DNA from 4 places in the Paenibacillus sp. GCM10012306 genome. Region 3 is predicted to be linked to each of the others. Evidence: riboswitches for the same ligand, from Rfam matches in the RefSeq annotation. Region 3 holds a riboswitch; each other region holds the start of a gene.
The links. Region 3 has a riboswitch for thiamine pyrophosphate ahead of ACFORK_RS21700 (ABC transporter substrate-binding protein). Riboswitches for the same ligand answer to the same signal wherever they lie in the genome.

Region 1 (5,230 bases), on a different contig from region 3:
TGAAAAAATATCTTCTGTCTTCATCACCTAAGTAAAAGGACTCCTCAAGTGGTGTTTTTTTCAAATAAGTCTTGATCCGATCATAAGCATTTTTCACATTTTCATAGCTAAAAGTCATTTTCTTATTCTCTCCTTAAAGGTTAAACTCGACACCAAGATCATTTTCTTCTGCACGTTGTAATGCAATTTTCGCTGCGTAGATATCCAAAATCGCCATACCTGTAGCATCAAATATAGTGATTTGCTCATTATCCGTTCTTCCAGTTGTTTTTCCTAAAATTAAATCACCTATCTCACCAGCTATATCACTTTCATTAATAATGCCCTGTTTAAGAGGAATCTCAATTTCGCCAACCTGCATACAGTGTTCTTTGTCATCTAAGAAGATGCTGGCACCTGAAAAAATGCGTGAGTCTAGTTCCTGTTTTCCTGCCATGTCTGCACCGATACAAGAAATATGCGTTCCTTTTTTTACCCACTCCATGTGGATGATAGGAGTTCTTGAAGACGTCACCGTTATGATAATGTCACTATTCTTCACTGCATCCTCTAAACCATCTACTTCTTCAAAGATAATTGCGTTGGCTTCCATCCCAAATTCATCTTGAAGTCTATGCGGTATACTATCGACAAAACTTTTCAATTTCACTCTATCTCTGGCAGCAACTCTGACTACTTTCAAATTCGGCAGCGCATATAAAGCACATGCAATTTGATATATAGCTTGGTTGCCAGATCCTACAACAAAAAGGTTCTCAGATTCTTTTCTAGCCAAATATTTGGCTCCGATCGCCCCCGAAGCCCCCGTCCGTATTCCTGTAATGAAAGAACCGTTAGTAACGCCTAACGCTTGCCCTGATTCCGCATCAAATACAGTAATCAGCCCCATTAAAGTCGGAATATTTTTCTCCTCATTATCAGCAAACCATGTAACTGTTTTATGCCCAAACACTTTGTCTTGCTTGAGGTAGCCTGATTTAATGTCCATATCTGCCTTGCCTGGATCAAAATCATAGAAAATAGTTGGCCATGTCTCAGTTTTATTATCGCTTCTAGCTCTGTAAACTGCTTCAACAAGGTTAATTACCTGCTGAACATTCAATACTTTTTTAACATCCTTATCACTTAAGATTCGCATTCGTGGCACCTCTGGAAAGTAGAATTATATAAGCCGAACAAAAGAAAGTAACGAAAAGCGAAGAGGAGTGAAGGGGGAAGTTTGGAACTGTAGGAGCGAAGCGATCGCCTTTGTCACCAGATTCCAACCGCTAGAAGCGGTATTAAAGAGGAAATCTGGGGACAACAGCGACCGGAAGTCCAAACATTCCACCGTAGTGACGATGAGCCTTACGTTCGGTTCTTAAGTTCGTCTTATATAGGTTTAAAAAAAGCATTGAATCTCACCCCTCCTAATAAATAGGCCCTAACGGGAATGAGACTCAATGCTTTTCTTCGTTTTTACCCGGGGATAAAAACAAGCACGGTATTTATTTGTAGCTATATAATAGCTAATTATTCTTAAATTCACAATAAAACTTGCTGTAGTTTTCCACGGAACAGAGTTGACTATTTCAATCCTCTAGCTACTTTTTCAGCGCAAGAATCTCTTGTTCCGACAATCCAGTTGCTTTGGAAATGGTAGCGATATCCATATTCAAGGACAGCATGTTCTTGGCAACCTCTTTGATCCCTTCTTTGATCCCCTCTTTAATTCCTTCCTCAACACCAGCTTTAAGTCCGGCTTGCTTCGCCCCTTCGATCATTGACGCTTCGTCATGCAGATATTTCTGACGGGCTTCATACAAACGGCGGGCCTCCGAATCCTGGCTTAAGTACTGCAGGGTGTCCATAGCCTTTTCCAGTCCTGGTTCATTCATCTTCAGCACCTCCCAATGGGTTGGGTCTACTCCTTTGAGGAACAGCAGCCAATTTTCTAGTCCGCTATTCGAAGGAATCATATCTTCAAGCTTCGGCAGCTCCAAAAAGTGCACCTCGATATCATCAATAAACTGTATTCCAGTGCGGTCTTCACGGAGATGAAATACACTGTGGTATTCGTCATTTGACAGGAAAGCATAGTTCAGAATGTTGATCGTCACACACTTCTTCAACTCCTGGTACTTTTCACCTTCCTTAAGCTGACTGGCATACCGTTTGCTCCAATAGAACAGCGTCCGCTTTTCAATATCATACTTGTTGAATAACTGCATCTCGATATCGATCAGCTTACCCTCAGTTGTCTTTGCATAAACATCGAATATGGACTGCTTGTCGAGCGGATCGTCCTTGTCGGTGTAAGGGTTCATCAGGATAATCTCGGTAAGCGGTGGTTCTCCAGCCTGAATAAATATACGGTTCAGAAAAGCCAACAACACATCCTTGTTATTCTCACTGCCAAAGATTCGTTTGAACACAAAATCGACTCTCGGATCGAGCAATTCCATATCGGTTAGCTCCATTCTTCTTATCGTTTATTATACCAAGATAGAACAACCTTCGCCCTCATTTCTATGAATTTTATCCGTCTACTCTTATTCAACATTTTCCCAATTTCCAATTGTATCTCCCTGAATAATCGTGTATAGTGACATTAACAATCTCATACGAACCGACACTAGGGGAGCCGCGTGGCTGAGACGAATGCAATATTCGGACCCTTTGAACCTGATCTGGTTAATACCAGCGTAGGGAAGTGCGCGTTAAGAGTCCGGGCTTGCCTTTTGTTATGGCTTGTTTTCCGTTGTCGTGCTTAGCCGTCTTCCGATCAGGAGGGCGGCTTTTTGTGTTGGATTTTATGGAGTGCAACACCATTACGTAACATGGAGCGATTCCTTTTATGAAAAAACGATTTCCCGCCGCTAACGGCCCTGAACTGCATCTGATCTCCCCGGAAGGAATATCGCTTGCAGATTGGCTGCGTCTTTCCCTAGCTGTTCTCCCCTATGTAGACTATTTCCACCTGCGGGATAGACAGCTTACAGCCAAAGCGCTTTTCGAAATCGTAACCCAAATGCACCAAGCAGGCATCCCTCTGGAAGCTATTGTTGTGAACGATCGATTGGATGTCGCTCTTGCCGCAGGGACCGGCGGTGTACAGCTTGCAGGACATAGCTTACGTGTAACTTCGGCGCGACCTTTAGCCCCAGGAATGCGCATCGGCTGCTCCATCCATTCGCCACAAGAAGCAGTCAGCGCGGCGGGTGAAGGAGCAGATTATTGCCTTTTTGGCCATGTCTATGAATCTGCCAGCAAGCCGGGTCTGCCCCCACGTGGTCTGGACATTCTCGAAGAAACCGCAGCTAGATGCCCGGTTCCGGTCATTGCCATCGGAGGAATTCAGCCGGACAATGCCGGAGCAGTCATCAGGCGCGGTGCAGAGGGGATTGCCATTCTATCTGGCATTAGCAGCGCAGCAGATCCAGTGGCACAAGCAGAAGCTTACCACACAGCCATTCAGACTGCATGGCTTGAGGGGAGGTGAAGATATGCAGGTTCAACTGAATGGAAAAGACACCCTACTAAGACAGCATTGTGTTACTGTTGCCGATATTTTGGCAGAGACACCCTGGAAAGGGCGGCGAGTTCTGGTGGAAGTAAACGGTGAAGTGGTGCCCAAGGACGCATATGGCGTCACCCGGCTGTCCGAAGGTGACCGGATAGAGTTTGTACATTTTGTGGGGGGAGGTTGAACGAATTGACTCTAACTACGGAAGAACAGGAGCGGTACAGCAGGCAGGTACGTTTTCACGGCATAGGCGCGGAAGGTCAAGCAAGACTAGCCGCCTCCAGTGTGCTCATTCTGGGTGCAGGCGCACTGGGGTCTGCTATTGCCGAGACGCTGGTCCGCGCCGGGGTAGGCAAAATAGTGATCGTCGACCGGGATTACGTGGAGTGGAGCAATCTCCAGCGCCAGAATTTGTACAGTGAAGCCGATGCAGAGCAAAGATTACCCAAAGCAATCGCAGCGGCACAGAGACTACAGAGCGTGAACTCTTATGTGACTGTGGAAGGAATTGTAGCCGATGCTGCCGCCGATGAGATTGTAGAGTATGCACGTGGGGTCGATTTGATTCTCGATGCCTCCGATAATTTTGAGGTCAGAATGATTATTAACGATATTTCGGCCAAGACAGGTATCCCTTGGATTTACGGAGCTTGCACAGGAAGCAGCGGTATATCTATGACGGTCGTCCCCGGAGAGAGCGCCTGCCTCCACTGCCTGATTGACGAGCTTCACGCCGAAGGGGATACTTGCGACTCGGTGGGTATTATTCAGCCGGCTGTACAGATGACTGCTGCTTACCAGACTGCCGAGGCGTTAAAATGGCTCTCCGGACAGAAGGAATCTCTACGCGGGACACTGGTTTCCTTTGACCTGTGGGAGAATCGGCATGTCTCGATCGTTACGGAACAGCTTAAACGTACCGACTGTCCCAGCTGCGGCGAAAAACCCCTCTATCCCTTCCTGTCTGCGACCAATCTGTCCAAGACCGCTGTATTATGCGGCAGAGAGACCGTGCAGATCCGCCCGGCCCGTTCAAGCCGCCTAAATCTGAAACTATGGGAAGAAATTCTCGCAGTGCATGGAGAGGTGAGACGAAATCCATACATGCTGTCGTTGGACTTAGCAAAACACCGGATTGCTCTGTTCCCGGATGGCCGGGTATTCATCCACGGAACCTCAGATACTGCTGAGGCCCGTACAGTATACCATCGATATTTTGGCTAAAAAATCGGATTATAGAGAGGGGTTCTCAGCATGAACGATATCTTCCAGATTGGCGGCAAAGCGCTGACCAGCCGCTTGTTCATCGGCACCGGCAAGTATAACCGCAATACCCTGATTCCCGAGGTGATTGCAGCATCAGGTGCAGAAGTCATTACTGTTGCGTTAAGGAGAGTCAATCCTGAGTGGGGGGAGGAAAATATTTTGCAGCATATCCCTGACAGTATGACGCTACTACCCAACACCTCCGGTGCCCGAAACGCAGAAGAAGCCATCCGTATCGCCCGGCTCGCCAAGGCGGCTGATATGGGCAATTGGATCAAACTTGAGGTTATTAAAGACCAACGCTATTTGCTGCCTGACAATATGGAGACGATTCGCGCAACGGAAGTGCTGGCTGCAGAAGGCTTTATCGTGCTCCCTTACATGACCCCCGACCTGGGCGCTGCTCTGCGGCTGCGGGATGCCGGGGCGGCAGCGGTTATGCCGCTTGGATCACCCATC
Region 2 (5,230 bases), on a different contig from region 3:
TCTGAGAAGTACGCACTTTATTTCGCGTTAGTTTCTTTGAAGTAAGTGTAAGTGAAGGAGGTAATGCCGAATGAGGCCAACTGAATGTGATTATGCTGCGAACGTAACGCTTGGAATCATTGAGGGCAAATGGAAGCTATTGCTTCTCTGTCATCTGCGCAATGGGACCAAACGATTCAGTGAGTTTGCTCAACTGATACCCGGGATCACGCAGAAAGTGCTGACCTACCAGCTAAGAGAGTTAGAGGCACACGGGCTGATTAAGCGCGAGGTGTATCCGGTCATTCCGCCCAAAGTGGAATATTCATTAACCGAATACGGGGAAAGTTTAGTCCCGTTGATGGATTTGATGAATCTGTGGGGCGAGAATCACAGGGAACGAATTAAACCAACGGAACGGATCTGTTAATGATAGATAGAAGAATAGGCAGGAGGGCTCTGGAGTCGGGAGAATGACTTTCGGAGCCTTTTTGCAGCTAACATATAGAAGTGACTGATGATTGAGACAATTATAGATAGCATAGGAGTCAGTGAAGAAGGGGTTGCTATCAGAAGAATCAAGAATAAATGTATTATCAGGCATTCATAGAGCTGAGCCGGTACCATTGGCATACAAATGCCGAGGCATCCGGTCAGGTATTCAGAAGATCATTAGGAGGTTTTATTAATGACTCAATTTCATTACATCGGCTCACCGGTGGAGCTGCCGCTCGGCGAGAGGGGAAGCGTACGGTCTTCCAAAACGCGCAGCGAAATGTTAGCCTCCCCGGAATACCAAGCGAAGCGCGAGGAGCTTAAGCAACAGGGCATGGTTCCACTGGAGGATATTATTGACCTGTCCCATATTCGGGATGAGGACTGTCTCGTATATGATACGGAAGAAGATGCCGGGGGTATTTACATTGAAGCGCTGGGCTACTGGAATGAGGAAATCCGCAAGCATTTTCATAGTACTTATGTATACAAAATCTCTCCGAATTGGGGTAGTTTCACGGTAAAACCAGCAGATCAGGAGACTCGTCCTGATTCGGAGAACGCCTCACTCAAATGCTGCCGGGAATTGTTCAAGCTGATGCAGGATTTCGGCGTGTCTGGTTCAGTATTCGAGCTGTACAGCTGCTGGGCGGACGAGGAGGGTGAGCCGCGCAACAAGAAGCATGACCGCGTAATTGATCTCTCCACATTTAGCTTGGAGCAGGGATTTGACTTGCAAGAGAAAGGGTATATTGTGGTGAAGCTTCCTACGTAGATACAGGAGGGATGCAGGTGGAGCGGTTATTGGGTATTCCCGGCGCGAGCGCCTGGACGAAGATAGAGCCTGTCCTCAAGGGCTGGTCTAATGATAAAAAGTATTATATCGAGGACACCGGCGGCCGCAAGCTTCTGCTGCGGGTATCGGACGGGAAGAATCATGCACAGAAGCAAGCAGAGTATGAAATGATTCAGCGGGTCAATAAGCTCGACTTTCCAATGTCACGGGCGGTGGATTTCGGCGCGTGGGGTGAAGGTGCGGAGCGCAGTACATATATGCTTTTGACTTGGGTGGAGGGCCAGCCGCTGGAGGACTGTCTGCTCTCTGTGGCAGAAGAAGAACAGTATGCACTTGGGGTTGAAGCCGGGAGGATACTCAAGCAGATTCATACGATTTCGAACAACTGTGATCTTGCAGATTGGGAAAGTCGGATGCAGGCCAAGATATTACAGCGGGTACAGGAGTATGAGCAAGGCTGTCCCTTCAGGGTTGAAGGTGATAAGATGGCGATTGCTTTTGTGAGGGAGAATATCGGGGCGATTTCGCAAGTGAAAAAAGTATATCAGCACGGCGATTTCCACATCGGTAATCATATTTACACAAGTGAGGGCCGGATTGGTATCATCGATTTCAATCGTTGGGATAACGGGGATTATGCTGAAGAATTTTACAAGCTGCAAGCATTTGACCGAGAGCATAGCGTTGCTTTTACACGTGGAAAATTGGATGGTTACTTCGATGGGCCTCCTCCTCAGGATTTCTGGGTCAGACTCGCAGTGTATGTGGCCTATACTTCTATATTTTCGATCCAGTGGGCGATTCCATTCGGAAGTGCTGATATTGAGGGGATGCAGGCGCGCTGCCGGATGGCGTTCACGGACTATGATCACTTTCAAAGGCTGATCCCGCATTGGTATGCGGAAGGAAGAGCCGGGGAGCTGTAAGACGGGATTATTATTTGTTTGTCCAAAAGATTGATATTGGGGATAGCGGTACGGTAGAATTGGTACAGATTGATTATAGAAGGGAATTGTGACTTTTGAACAACGAAGAAGTGCAGCAAGAGCTGCCGGAAAATTATGAGCAGTTAAAAAAGGAAGCGGGTCGTTCCGCGGATTGGAAAGCCCGTTTGGCGGCAGTAGAAGAGCTTGGCCGTACACCGCATAAGCAGGTTATTGATATTTTGAAGCGTCTGGTGGAGAACGATCCTGTATATACCGTACAAGAGGCGGCTTACCGTGCATTAGTGGCTTTTGGCGAAGAGGTGCAAGAGCCGTCCAAAAACAAACCTGAACTATTTAAGGGTTTGTCCAAGATTCTACTGAGAATCAAGAAGAGTCTGCCGAAAGACCACTCATATGAGGACTTCAAAGAGAAGTTCAAGAAGATGAGAATCGACATCTACGACGCTTACGAAGGTGAAAAAGGCGCCGAATTTGATCAATGGCTGGAGAGCAAATGGCAATCGGCTAAATAGTTCTACACAGGAATGAGCCCTCTCTGATCAGAGAGGGTTTTTCGGCGTTACCCTCTGCTTGTTGTCTGTTCTTAACACAACACATCCAACCCTAAAGCTGCAGAGGGTGTTGACGAATTCCAATTATACCGTTAACTTATAACTAATTAGATAAGATAACCACTAGGGGAGCCTGAATAGGCTGAGACGGGAAAATTGCATTCCTGGACCCTTGAACCTGATCTGGATCATACCAGCGTAGGAAAGTGGAGACGGAACTTTTTTCTGTATAGCCAGGTCTATTTTTCTGGTTGTTCATGGATAAAGCCGCTCCATGTGGAGCGGCTTTTTTGGCGCTTGTCTTATTTATATCCCATAGTACAGGAGGATGCATAAGATGGCACATGAACACGAGCAGGACAAGAAACGAGAGTATGATAAGGTGGACCTTTCAGCTTTTCCGGGTAGTCGCAAAGTGTATGTGGAAGGGCAACATCCCGATATCCGGGTACCTATGCGGGAGATTAAGCTCAGACGGACCGAAGGGGTTGCTGGCGAAGAGGAGAACGTCCCTGTGCGTGTCTATGATACTAGCGGACCCTATACAGACAGTGACATTGAGAATGACATTCGCCAGGGGCTGCCGCCTCACCGTAAGTCCTGGATTGAGCAGCGTGGGGATGCCGAATGGTATCAGGGACGGACGCTTAAACCAGAAGATAACGGACATGCGATGGGAAAATCGGCCGTGGAGGCGTTCCCAGGATTGCAGCGACGTCCGCTTCGAGCAAAAGCTGGCCGGAATGTTACGCAGCTGCACTACGCGCGAAAAGGTATCATCACTTCCGAGATGGAGTTTATATCCATCCGAGAAAATGTAAGTCCTGAATTCGTTAGGGATGAGGTAGCGAGTGGACGCGCCATTATTCCAGCTAATATTAATCACCCTGAGAGTGAGTCGATGATTATTGGGCGCAACTTCCTTGTGAAGATCAACGCGAATATCGGAAACTCTGCTGTATCCTCTTCCATTGAGGAAGAAGTGGAGAAGATGAGGTGGGCCACCCGCTGGGGTGCTGACAACATTATGGATCTCTCTACGGGCAAAAATATTCATCATACCCGGGAATGGATTATCCGCAATTCTCCCGTGCCGATCGGTACTGTGCCGATCTATCAGGCTCTCGAAAAGGTGAATGGAAAAGCAGAGGATCTGACATGGGAAGTTTACCGTGATACGCTGATTGAGCAGGCGGAACAGGGAGTGGATTATTTTACAATTCATGCTGGGGTGCTGCTTCGTTACATCCCCCTGACAGCCGGACGAATGACGGGCATTGTCTCCCGTGGTGGGTCGATTATGGCGGCCTGGTGTCTGGCTCATCATCAGGAGAACTTCCTCTACACGCATTTCGAGGATATCTGTGAGATTATGAAAGCCTATGATGTCGCCTTCTCTCTGGGAGACGGGCTGCGGCCGGGATCTATCGCTGATGCCAATGACGAGGCCCAGTTCGCGGAGCTGGAGACGCTGGGTGAACTGACGACACTAGCTTGGAAGCATGATGTTCAGGTCATGGTAGAGGGGCCGGGCCATGTGCCGATGCATCTAATCAAGGAGAATATGGACAAGCAGCTTGAGCATTGTCATGGAGCGCCATTTTATACGCTGGGACCCTTAACCACGGACATTGCGCCGGGCTATGACCATATTACTTCCGCTATCGGGGCAGCCATGATCGGCTGGTTCGGGACGGCGATGTTATGCTACGTTACGCCCAAGGAGCATTTGGGACTGCCGAACAAGAACGACGTGCGTGAAGGTGTGATTGCCTACAAAATTGCTGCCCACGCCGCAGATTTGGCCAAAGGCCATCCGGGTGCCCAAGAGCGGGATAACGCGTTGTCCAAAGCACGCTTTGAATTCCGCTGGCGGGATCAATTCCATCTGTCGCTCGATCCTGAGCGGGCACTGGAGTACCATGATGAGACGCTGCCAGCAGAAGGTGCCAAGACAGCCCATTTCTGCTCCATGTGCGGCCCGAAGTTCTGCAGTATGCGTATTTCTCACGATATTCGCAACTCTGGAAGAGTGCAGGATGAACCCATACAGGAGCAGGAGGCCATCGTTGCTGGGATGCGCGAGAAATCTGCTGAGTTCAGAGGGGGCGGCAGCCAGATATATCAATAGAGGTAACGTCAGGAGTTGCATCGGCAAGCGCATTGGGGATAATAGAGAGTAGATAATACTACCTTACAGATGCAAAGGATGAAGACATGTCAGTTCAAAATTTAACGCAATTGTTTCAAGATTACCTTCAACTGTCGGACAGTCTGCGGCCTGGATACTCTGCCAGCCTGGGAACAGGACATGGGGGAAAAGACGACCAAATGGCGGCAATCGTGCCGGAAATCCCAGAGCTGCTAGCGGCTATATACAATACGGTGTCAGGCACAAACCGTGAGGAGGAAGAACCAAATCTGATTGAGTTTGTGCCGGGGTATCGCCTGATTCATCGGGA
Region 3 (5,230 bases):
AATCTTCCGTCTCTTGAGTAATTCCGGGTCAGATTCCTGGATTAGAATCAGTGTGTTGATGCTGTCGGTAGCGGCCCCTCCAGCAATATTGAAGAAACAAAGGTTCCGTTCAGGGAATTGCTCCAGCTGGGGCAGCAAAATTTTCAACTGGTGCCGGCAAAGATCTCTCAGTCTGATCCGAAGTCCCATGAAGGAGGTTTGCTTCACCGCCTACTTGTCCCGGAGCCCTAATTTTACCCCCCGGCTTAAACCTGGGCCGAGTTTGTACAGCAAAGTATGCACGCCGCTAAGATAGGAATTGTCTACATTCGACATTTTCACAAAGATCTTTTGAATAAAGCTAGGCATCTTCTTTAATGATTCATACTCATAGTTTTCAACTCCACCTCTCATTATCACTTTTCGTAAATTAATTCATTTAACAAATAAAGCTCAGGAGAATTAGAATACTCTCCTGAGCTTTATCGTATCATTTTCTGTTAAAAAATTACATATCATTCCGTTGATTAGAGCGTTACTTGAGCGCTTCTGCAGAGTTAGGATTGCTGCGCTCGGCTCTTGGCCTGCTCCTCACGCATCCACTGCGACAGCTGACGCTTCAGAGCAAGGAATTCTGGCGTATCCCCAATCTCCTCGCGGCGCGGGCGCGGGAACGGCACATCTACCGTGTGCAGAACCTGACCCGGGCGGCCCGAGAACACATAGATACGATTCGAGAGGAGCAGCGCCTCTTCAATGTTGTGGGTGATGAACAGCACGGAGCGGCGGTTTTCCTCCCACAGCTCCAGCAGCCAGCGCTGCATTTCGCTGCGGGTCAGTGCATCCAGCGCACTGAATGGCTCATCCAGGAGCATCAGCTCCTGCGGTGCCAGCAGCGCCCGGAGGAATGCCACGCGCTGCTGCATCCCGCCTGACAGCATATGCGGGTAAGCCCGTTCGAAGCCGGCGAGGCCGACTTTGGCCAACCACTGACGAGCTTCTTCGCGGCTACCGTCCCGTTTAGCGCCCTTGATCTCTTGGGACAAGAGGACATTATCCTCGATGGTCCGCCAAGGAAAGAGAGCTGGCTGCTGTGGCATATAGCTGATCTCCCCGCGCTGGCCGGTAACGATGGCTCCGTTCATGCTCACCGTTCCACTGTCCGGCTGCTCCAGGCCGCCGATGATATGGAACAGCGTGCTTTTGCCGCAGCCGGAAGGGCCGAGAATGGTCACGAATTCTTGTTGCTCCACCTTTAGTGAGACATTGTTTAGTACAGGAGTAGAGCGGCGGCGCTGGGTGAAGGTCTTGGAGACGGCACTGACTTCGAGAGCAGGTGGCAATCCGTGCAGTCCTGTAGCGACAGTCCTAGCCTCGTTTTTCACCGGCTCCTGCGGTGCAGGTGTATGTGTAAGTTGAGACATTTCGGAAATCCCTCCTTTCTAGGGGTTGCGGCGCGGCTTCCAGCGCACCAGCCATTTTTCCAGCAGAGCGATAATGGCGAAGAGCACCAGGCTCAGCAAGACAACAATGACGATGGCGACGAACATTCGGTCGGTGCGGTAGGCTGATTTTTGCAGCTGCATATAATACCCGATCCCCTTGTCGGCGCCGATCCATTCGGCAACCACGGCTCCCATGACAGCATAAGTAGCGGAGATTTTAACCCCCGAGAACATCGCAGGCAGAGAATGAGGCAACTCCAGCTTGGTGAAAATCTGCCATTTGCTTGCCCCAGCCATTTTCATATAATTCAACATCACCCGATCGCTCTGTGACAGTCCGCCCATGGCGGCCACGGCGACAGGGAAGAAACAGACCAGCGTAATCAGCACCATCTTTGGCAGCAAGCCGAATCCGAACCAGATGACAAGCAAGGGTCCCAAGGCGATGGATGGGACGTTCTGGCTCAGGATCAATAGCGGATAAAAGGCTCGTTTCGCCCACGGCAGCAGGTGCAGCAGCAGCGCTACCACAAGGCCCACACCAGTACCAATGGGAAAGCCGATCAGCGTCAGCTTCAGTGTAGCCAGCGTATGCTCCCAGATGCCGGCGGGATTGCCTGCGAATTCATGCCCGATATCGCGGGGACTAGGCAGAATCCATTTTTCAATATCAAAGAAAGATACGGATAGCTGCCATACTGTCAAAAAGAAGATGACCGCCACAAAGGGCGGCCATATCTGCTTCCAGGACGATCTCACGGCCGGTATTTCTCCGTCAGTTTGTCCATGCTGATTCCGTTCGGATTGTGGGCGATTTTGATCTGGGAGATAACGCTCGGGCTGCCGGCTTGGACTAGTGCTTCATGCATCTCGCGCACGACTTCTAGCAGGTCATTTAGTTCGCCTTCCATCGTCGTTTCGAGCGGGTTCACTTGATGCTTCACACCAGACTTCTGAATAACCTCGATAGCTTTATCCACATAAGGGATGGAATCCTCATTGTTAGGAGTTTTAGGAATAACCTGAATGCTGAGTAGTGTGTTAGCCAATATAATCAATCCTTTCTTAATCTATTATGGTTGAATATGAATACACTTATTTACTGTGCTGCCGGGAGATAATCATTCGTAAACGCTTTGCTGGTATCTACTGGTTTCTCGAGCAGCTTAAGGCCATACATCCAGTCGGCATAGTTTTTCCAGACCTCGGCCTTTTGTTCACCCCAGCGCGGCGCATCATCCTGATATTTTGGACTGAGCCATTTCTGACTGGCCATCACAAGTTTCGGATCGAGGTCAGGGACGGCTTTGATCAGAATATTCGCGGCATCCTCTGGATGATCGATGGCGTATTTGTAGCCTTTGGAGGTCGCTTTAACGAAGGCTTTGACGATCTCGGGATGCTCGGTGATCTCTTTCTCGCTGGTGGTCAGCACAGGTGTGTAATAATCGAGCTGTGGCGCGTAATCCTTTACATAGAGCATGTCGATTGGTTCCCCGCGCAGTTCAGCTTGAATACCGGTCCAGGCATAGAAAATCCAGGCGAAATCAATATCCCGCTTCACAGCTGTAAAAAAGTCGGCTTCGCCCATATTGATGATCTTTACCTTTTTCACATCGGCGCCTTCCGGGTCCATGATAGCTTTGAGTGCTGCTTCTTCCACCGGGGAACCCCAGCCTCCATATGTTTTTCCTTCAAAATCCTTCGGAGAGGTAATGCCCTTGCTCTTCGGAGCCGCAAAACCAGACGTATTATGCTGAATGATGGCGGCAAGCGAGACCAGCGGTACGCCCTGTAGGCGGGCCAAAGTCAGGCCTTCCTGATACCCGATACCAAAAGCGGCTTCACCGGAAGTGACCATCGTGTCTGCACCGGCTGCGCCAGGCTGCACAATTTCAACATCCAGTCCCTCTTCCTTGTAGTACCCAAGATCTCTTGCGACATATAACCCCGTATGGTTCGTGTTCGGTGTCCAGTCGAGCGCGATCTTGATTTTGGTCAGTTCTTGCGGCGTGCCTGACTCCCCGGCGGTCTGAGTGGCGCCAGTGTTTGTCTTGTCTGCTTCCTTGTTGCTTCCGGCAGAGTTGCCGTTATTGCTACCGCATCCGGCAACCGCGATAACGAGCAAACAGGTCAGGCTCAGCATAAGCAGTTTCTTGACTCCCATTTTTTCTATCTCTCCTTTGATGGTACCGGTCCTCAGCAGTATGACTGCGTCAATTCCGGCGAATTTCCCGTCTTCACATCGTCACCCGCTACCTAAAATGCAGGCAGCGCGATTCAATTCCCCATGAAATGCATTAATCGGAAATATACCATAAAAAAAGCGTCCCGAAGATGAACGGGACGCGGCTTTGCGCAAGGATGGCATTGGCCCTAAAGCGGCCATGCTCAATTACGGTTCCTACGCTGGCATTATCCAGATCAGGTATAAGGGTCAGTATCTTGAGGGATACACTCTCAGCCGGCCAATTCCAGCCCCCCTGGTGCTATGAAGTTAACGGGTGATGCTACTTGCTTACGGTGTAATTATAGACGCCCATCTTTTCGTTGTCCAGCAGCTTTGTTGTTCATTTGGCAGCTTAAGGCGCTTCGACTACCCCTGATATTTAATTTTTTTCCGGCGGCGGGCCGTGATGCTGTTCCAGATCTCCCGTACAGTCAGGACAATGCTGATCACAATACCGCTGAAGGTTAATGCTAGCGCGAAATACTGGAAGAGGGAATATTCCATCATTTTGCCCCATTGAATACTGCCCTCCAGATCGTCAATCACCTGATTCATTCCGTATATCCCGCTTACCACAGTGAAGACGGTCAGAATCATCAGCAGCATATCTCGCCGTTTCGACTGGAACTGCACCTGATACTGAAACAGATCATTCAGTGTCTGCTTCACCTCGTCGAACAGCGCATCGTTGCCATAAACTTTGCGGAGCTGGATGAAAATCTCCCGACCCTGCGACCCCGAGATCAGCTCCAGAAAATAGAATTTGGCTGAGAACTTATTGATGTAGAAGATCAGATCCTCAATATCATCATTATCCCGATTGATGCGCAGCCGGGAGTGCATATTGGCAAGTTTCAGCAGGACGATCTTGTGGAACATATTAAGTAGCAGGCCATAATAATATTCCCCGTACATTTGATTGGCAAGCGGTACGGCGAGTGAGCGTTCAGCCCGGCTGATGCAGCAGAAGGTCTGTTCATTGGTTATATAATACGTTTGGGGACCCCAACGGTTATAAGTATGCTCTTGACAGTATTGTTCGATGTATCCAGGATCGCTGGCACTGATGTAGGGGCGATTGGCCGCATCCAGCCCATCAAGCTGGGAGGCGCGAAAGCGTATGTTCAAAGGGATATCATCGGTATCTCCATCCGGTTCCAGACCATAAAAGGCTTGTACCAGCATACGTTCATCTACAAAAAAAGGCAGCGTCTCAAAATAAGCCCCGTTCAGCTCGGATTGGTCTAAGAACGGCTTCAGCCCATCCGCCAGACCATTAAAGATAAAATCCTCGACTTGACGGAAGGACCGTTCTCCGCTGTGAATAACCATCAGTTCATCCTGTACACTGACGTTCTCAAGGGTACGGAAACGGTCGGCAAATTCCAAGGCGATGCTAAAGGGGAGCTTTTCTTCCTCAATCTGCACCCGCAGGGTTACAAAACCGGTCTGAAACGGGCAAATGAACAGATCTGTGGAGAGTACCCGGAAGGCTACGTTCAGTTGTGACATTTCCATTCGGCAGGTCAAATTATTCACGCGTGAAAAGCGTCGGAAAGAATCCTTATCATCATCC
Region 4 (5,230 bases), on a different contig from region 3:
AATTGCATTTTTTGAAAAAAATTACGCTAAATGGACTATTGCGGTAGAATTAACATACAATATTGTCCTTAATTACCGTCGACCCCTTAACTACAGAAGATTTAGGGTACAAAAATGTCGTTAATTTCACTTCGGCAATAAGTTCAGGGTGTGCAGTTTTTTTAATGCGTTCTATGTAGGCAATCTTCCTTACCTTTCTGAAGTCCCTTAAAGCCGCAGCTGCTGAATCAGAAGCGCTAACGATGAAAAAACCTCCGGATCCGCGCATGTACGCGAACCTGGAGGTTTCTATGTGCTAAGTAAACTATGGATAACTTTCTATTTTCCTTCGAACAATTGTATTAAATTCTCAGTTCCGGCCGCGACGCTGCCAGGTACTATCTTATAAAATCAGCTTGTACCACCCTGTTTCACCTAAGAAGTCATCTCTTGTAATATTTTCTCCACCTATTATTTGTCGTTAATTATTAATCGTTCCAATTCCCCTCTTCAGATACTATTTGCACTTTATTACTCCCTCTGGAGGTCTAAAACCTCTTATTCACGCTAGACATTTGTTATATTTATCACTGCTTTTGTTCTCTTATAGTACCGTATTTCAATATCCTTATCGTTTTGTATTTCTTTCATTTGATCAGTAGTTATTTTGAACTTCATTTCTCTTCCATCAGATGTTTTTACAATAACTATATTACCTCTTCTATTGACCAATTGACCTTGAAATATCATAAAACCTTGCTTCGCTAAGTCTAAAATTATCACAATTGCTATAACAACAAATATTGGGATCGGAAAGAATTGTACAATCAACACCCAAGTTGGTCTCTCTAATAAGATACTTGCGAATAACTGCATCAATGAAATGATAATAAACATTAACGACATAAACATAACTATTTGTAATTTTGTTTTCGCAGTCCTTTCTTTCATCTTGTCACTCCTTTTATTTTAGCGTTCTTGTCATGCTACTAGTATTTTAGGATAGCCCGGAGACATCTTCGTCTTCTGATACTTCATCTAGTGGTAATGACGCATTAAGTAATTCCCCTTGGTCATCCATTTCTCGCAAAAAAGCATTAACAGTATCAACATCTATCGTTTGCACTATTATCAAGTGTCCTATATGAATTCCTGGTAATTCTAGTGCTGCTTGTCTAGCAAAATGCTGCTTTAATTTATCCGGTGTTGTAATGATGCACCAACGTTTTACTCGATCATTAAATGTTAATGTAATTTCAATGAATTCCATTGTTTCAAGGTCATCATCGAATTTCCAATCAGTCAATATATGCACTTCTTCGTCAGTAAAATTAAAGTAGTACTTATCAATCCAAACGCTTCTTCCGTGGTCTCCGACGATCCTAATTTTTTCTTCTTTTTCAGCTAGTATTTCATATTTCTTCCCTTTGGTTAGCGCATTTTCATAATTCCCGATACTGCTACAGATTGCTTTGTCTAATTCCAATGAGATCACCTTAGTTGAATGGATTGAATACACTGGTTCTTAATTTTTAGGCACACTGATTTTAACAAAAACAGCCCCTGCTATTTACAATACTATAAAATATGGTATATTTATATCCGAATTATGAAACTTGATAGCGATAAAACCTTTTTTCACTAGGGGAGCCTGTATTTGGCTGAGACGAAAGCGGTAAGCTTCGGACCCTTGGAACCTGATCTGGATCATACCAGCGGAGGGAAGTGGAACTGAAATTCGGGTATTGCATGGCTCTTCTTTTTGCAAACTTAAATTTTAGACCCCTTTATTTCCGCCGGGAGATAAAGGGGTCTTTTTTTATCGTGCTAAGGAGGTTACGGTGATTACGGAAATCATCTCTGTGCACAATTTATCCTACGCCTACGCCAAATCTGCATTGGCACCGGTACTGACAGACATCTCCCTTACGGTTCACCAAGGTGAATTCGTTTCCGTTGTCGGGACCAGTGGATGTGGTAAAAGCACGCTTTTCAAAATTATCGCCGGATTGCTGGAGCCGAGCAGCGGAGAGCTACATCTTCACGGAGTTTCGGCTACCGCCAAGCGGTTAGGCCAGGTCGCTTACATGCCCCAGCAAGATCTGCTGCTGCCCTGGAGGACGGTACTGGAGAATTGTCTGCTTCCCTGGGAGATCAAGCGCAGCCGTAGCAAAGCCCAGGTTACTAGTCAGGTTATTGAACTGCTGGAGCGCTTAGGTCTGGCTGGCATTGAAAATTCATTCCCCCATGAATTGTCAGGCGGAATGCGGCAGCGGGTAGCTTTTCTGCGAACGCTTATTACGGGGGGCGACCTACTGCTGCTAGACGAGCCCTTTGGGGCACTCGATCATATGACCAAACGAGAAATGCATAGCTGGTTACTGGAGATTTTGGATGAGCTGGACAAGACGATTCTCTTCATTACGCATGATCTGGAAGAAGCTTTGCTGCTCAGTGACCGCATCTACCTCTTGCCTGGACGGGCAGAAGGACAAGTAGAGGAAATACTCGTGGATCTGCCGAGGCCCCGGCATTGCCGAATGAATTATGAGCCGCGGTTTATAGAGCTGCGGGCTGAACTGGAGCGCAGACTGTATGACAAAACTGCTGTTTAGAACAAGCTGGCGGAATTATGGACCGTTCTTACTTCTGCTGCTATTTATTCTCGGTTTGTGGGAGACGCTGGCGCGGATAGATGTCCTGCCCCCCTTCATTCTCCCGGGTCCTCTATCCATAGGGACCGCTCTGGTTGAAAACAGGAAATTACTATTCGGGCTACATTTGCCCGCCACCTTACAAGAGGTACTGCTTGGCTATGCTTTGTCCGTCACCTGCGGTACTTTACTGGGACTTGGCATGCATATGTGGCGTCCGCTGGAAAAGGCACTGTATCCCTTTGTTATCATCAGCCAGACCATTCCGCTGATCGCGCTGTCTCCTGTCTTCATTATGTGGTTCGGATACACGCTGTGGAGCAAGGTCGCCGTGGTGTTCCTGACCGCCTTTTTCCCAGTGGTAGTTGGTACTTATGATGGGCTGCAGCAGAAGATTCCTGCCTACGAGGACCTGCTCCGCACCATGGGTGCCAGCACACGCCAAATTCTGCTCAAGACACGAATTCCGCTGGCGCTGCCCTCTTTCTTTTCCGGCCTCAAGCTGTCGATGGTCTACTGTGTGATTGGGGCAACGATTGGCGAATGGCTCGGTGGCAGCAAAGGGCTCGGTTATTTTAGCCGCAGAATGGCAGGGAACTTGCAGAGCAAAGAAATGTTTGCCGCAGTGGTCTTGCTATCCGCGATGGGCGTTGGCTTGTTTCTCGTTATCGCTATGATTGAGAAGATTATTTTTAAGAAAAGAGGATTTCACAACAAATGATTACTAGACATCACAGGTTCAAAAAGATTGTTCCGCTTCTGTTGCTTGCAATGACAGTGTTGCTTGTGAGCGGTTGCGGCGAAAAGGTAAAGTCTAAAAGCTCTGGAAGCGAAACCGGGGCAGCAGCAAGTAAGCCGCATAAACTCACACTGATGCTGGATTGGTACCCGAATGCTGTCCATTCCTTCCTTTACGCTGCTCAGGAGAACGGGTATTTTGCCGAGGAAGGGCTAGACGTAGAGATTCAAATGCCGGCAGACAGCAATGATGCGTTGAAGCTCGTAGCTGCTAACAAAATCGATCTCGCATTGAGTTATCAGCCACAGGTGCTGATGGCACGGGGTGAGCAGATTCCTGTCCTCTCCATCGCCGCAATTGTCAGACATCCCTTGAACCATCTGATGGTTCCGGCCAACTCTTCTGTGAAGACACCTGCTGACCTGACCGGGAAGACCGTAGGCTATTCCTCCATCCCGCTCTATGAAGCCATGGTGAAAACGATGGTCCGCAGCAGCGGAGGTGATCCAGAATCCTTACAGCTCGTAGATGTTGGCTTCAATCTCATTCCGGCCCTCTCCACAGGGCAAACGGATGCCATCATCGGCGGTTTTATCAATCATGAGCAGCTGATCCTGGAAAAAGAAGGACATCCGGTAACCTCCCTAAATCCGACGGATTACGGGGTGCCAGATTATTATGAGCTTGTGCTGGTAGCCAGCCAAGAAGGAATGCAGAACTCTCAGGCTTATTTCAAAAAATTTCTGACCGCCGCCGCCAAAGGTCAAAAGTTCGTCAAGGAGCATCCAGAAAAAGCGCTGTCTCTTCTGTTCAAGCATGAAGATCAGACTTCTCCGCTTGACAAAGACATCGAGAAGAAAAGTCTGGAGATTCTGCTGCCGCTGATGGATCCGGGGAACGAGCCGTTTGGCTATCAGGACCCGGATTCCTGGAACAAGGTGCAACAATGGCTGAAGGAAAATGGCCTGCTATCCGCTGAAGTAGCGCCGGAAGAGGCTTTTATCAATTTGTAGATCGCAATCTGTAAGGCAAGATGCCAATGGGCGGGTTCTATAATAGCGCGTTACAAATCTAATTTTCTCGGGAGGCAATCCTATGACTTATTTGTCCAAGGTAAGGGAGCAAAATCCGCTGATTCACAATATCACCAATATTGTTGTGGCCAATTTTTCGGCCAACGGGCTGTTGGCCCTCGGTGCTTCCCCGTTCATGGCGGACTCCTATGAAGAAGTTGCCGATGTAGCTCAAATGGCCGCTTCTGTCGTACTGAATATCGGCACGCTGAACGAACAGGTCATCCCGTCTATGATTCTGGCTGGACAATCCGCCAATGCCCATGGTACGCCCGTGGTGCTTGATCCGGTAGGTGCCGGGGCAACCGCATATCGGACGGACATCGTCCAAAAGCTGGTCGATTCAATCTCCCTAACAGCGCTGCGTGGCAATGTCGCCGAGGTAGCCAATGTCGCCGGGGAGCAATGGACGATCAAGGGTGTAGACGCTGGCACAGGTGACGGTGATGCTGTGGAGCTAGCCCAAAAGGCTGCGCGCAAGCTGGGCTGCATCGTGATCGTCACCGGCAAAGAGGACGTTATTACCGATGGTACAACAACCTACATCGCTGCCAACGGTCATCCCATTCTAACCAAAGTCACCGGAACCGGGTGCCTGCTCAGTGCCGTAACCGGAGCTTTCCTGGCTGTCGGTGGCGATTCACCGTTGAAAGCTGCAGCCGAAGCGATTTCTTTCTATGGCGTAGCCGCAGAAATTGCCGAGGAGCTGACACATGGCCAGGGTCCAGGCAGCTTTCAAATCGAGTTCCTGAACCAGCTTTCGTTGGTTACGCCAGACATTTACC

Region 1: it holds a riboswitch for thiamine pyrophosphate, as region 3 does, so the genes downstream of both, ACFORK_RS25230 (thiamine phosphate synthase) here and ACFORK_RS21700 (ABC transporter substrate-binding protein) in region 3, are expected to answer to the same signal.
Region 2: it holds a riboswitch for thiamine pyrophosphate, as region 3 does, so the genes downstream of both, thiC (phosphomethylpyrimidine synthase ThiC) here and ACFORK_RS21700 (ABC transporter substrate-binding protein) in region 3, are expected to answer to the same signal.
Region 4: it holds a riboswitch for thiamine pyrophosphate, as region 3 does, so the genes downstream of both, ACFORK_RS28975 (ABC transporter ATP-binding protein) here and ACFORK_RS21700 (ABC transporter substrate-binding protein) in region 3, are expected to answer to the same signal.

The regions. Positions count from the first base shown of each region.
Region 1 is NZ_JBHRYW010000015.1:16,338-21,567, reverse strand. Features, by position in the region: gene ACFORK_RS25245 (threonine ammonia-lyase) at 1-118, opposite strand, end outside; gene ACFORK_RS25240 (ornithine cyclodeaminase family protein) at 134-1,138, opposite strand; gene ACFORK_RS25235 (Rpn family recombination-promoting nuclease/putative transposase) at 1,584-2,444, opposite strand; TPP riboswitch at 2,607-2,708, shown strand; gene ACFORK_RS25230 (thiamine phosphate synthase) at 2,837-3,481, shown strand; gene thiS (sulfur carrier protein ThiS) at 3,486-3,689, shown strand; gene ACFORK_RS25220 (ThiF family adenylyltransferase) at 3,695-4,729, shown strand; gene ACFORK_RS25215 (thiazole synthase) at 4,760-5,230, shown strand, end outside.
Region 2 is NZ_JBHRYW010000012.1:194,643-199,872, forward strand. Features, by position in the region: gene ACFORK_RS23215 (winged helix-turn-helix transcriptional regulator) at 71-409, shown strand; gene ACFORK_RS23220 (hypothetical protein) at 668-1,249, shown strand; gene ACFORK_RS23225 (aminoglycoside phosphotransferase family protein) at 1,267-2,196, shown strand; gene ACFORK_RS23230 (HEAT repeat domain-containing protein) at 2,292-2,729, shown strand; TPP riboswitch at 2,884-2,990, shown strand; gene thiC (phosphomethylpyrimidine synthase ThiC) at 3,106-4,899, shown strand; gene ACFORK_RS23240 (hypothetical protein) at 4,986-5,230, shown strand, end outside.
Region 3 is NZ_JBHRYW010000011.1:41,233-46,462, reverse strand. Features, by position in the region: gene ACFORK_RS21720 (hypothetical protein) at 1-147, opposite strand, end outside; gene ACFORK_RS21715 (ABC transporter ATP-binding protein) at 537-1,403, opposite strand; gene ACFORK_RS21710 (ABC transporter permease) at 1,422-2,183, opposite strand; gene ACFORK_RS21705 (MTH1187 family thiamine-binding protein) at 2,180-2,473, opposite strand; gene ACFORK_RS21700 (ABC transporter substrate-binding protein) at 2,524-3,591, opposite strand; TPP riboswitch at 3,808-3,919, opposite strand; gene ACFORK_RS21695 (hypothetical protein) at 4,021-5,230, opposite strand, start outside.
Region 4 is NZ_JBHRYW010000026.1:5,088-10,317, reverse strand. Features, by position in the region: gene ACFORK_RS28985 (hypothetical protein) at 547-930, opposite strand; gene ACFORK_RS28980 (hypothetical protein) at 977-1,465, opposite strand; TPP riboswitch at 1,613-1,720, shown strand; gene ACFORK_RS28975 (ABC transporter ATP-binding protein) at 1,821-2,594, shown strand; gene ACFORK_RS28970 (ABC transporter permease) at 2,575-3,354, shown strand; gene ACFORK_RS28965 (ABC transporter substrate-binding protein) at 3,351-4,385, shown strand; gene thiM (hydroxyethylthiazole kinase) at 4,468-5,230, shown strand, end outside.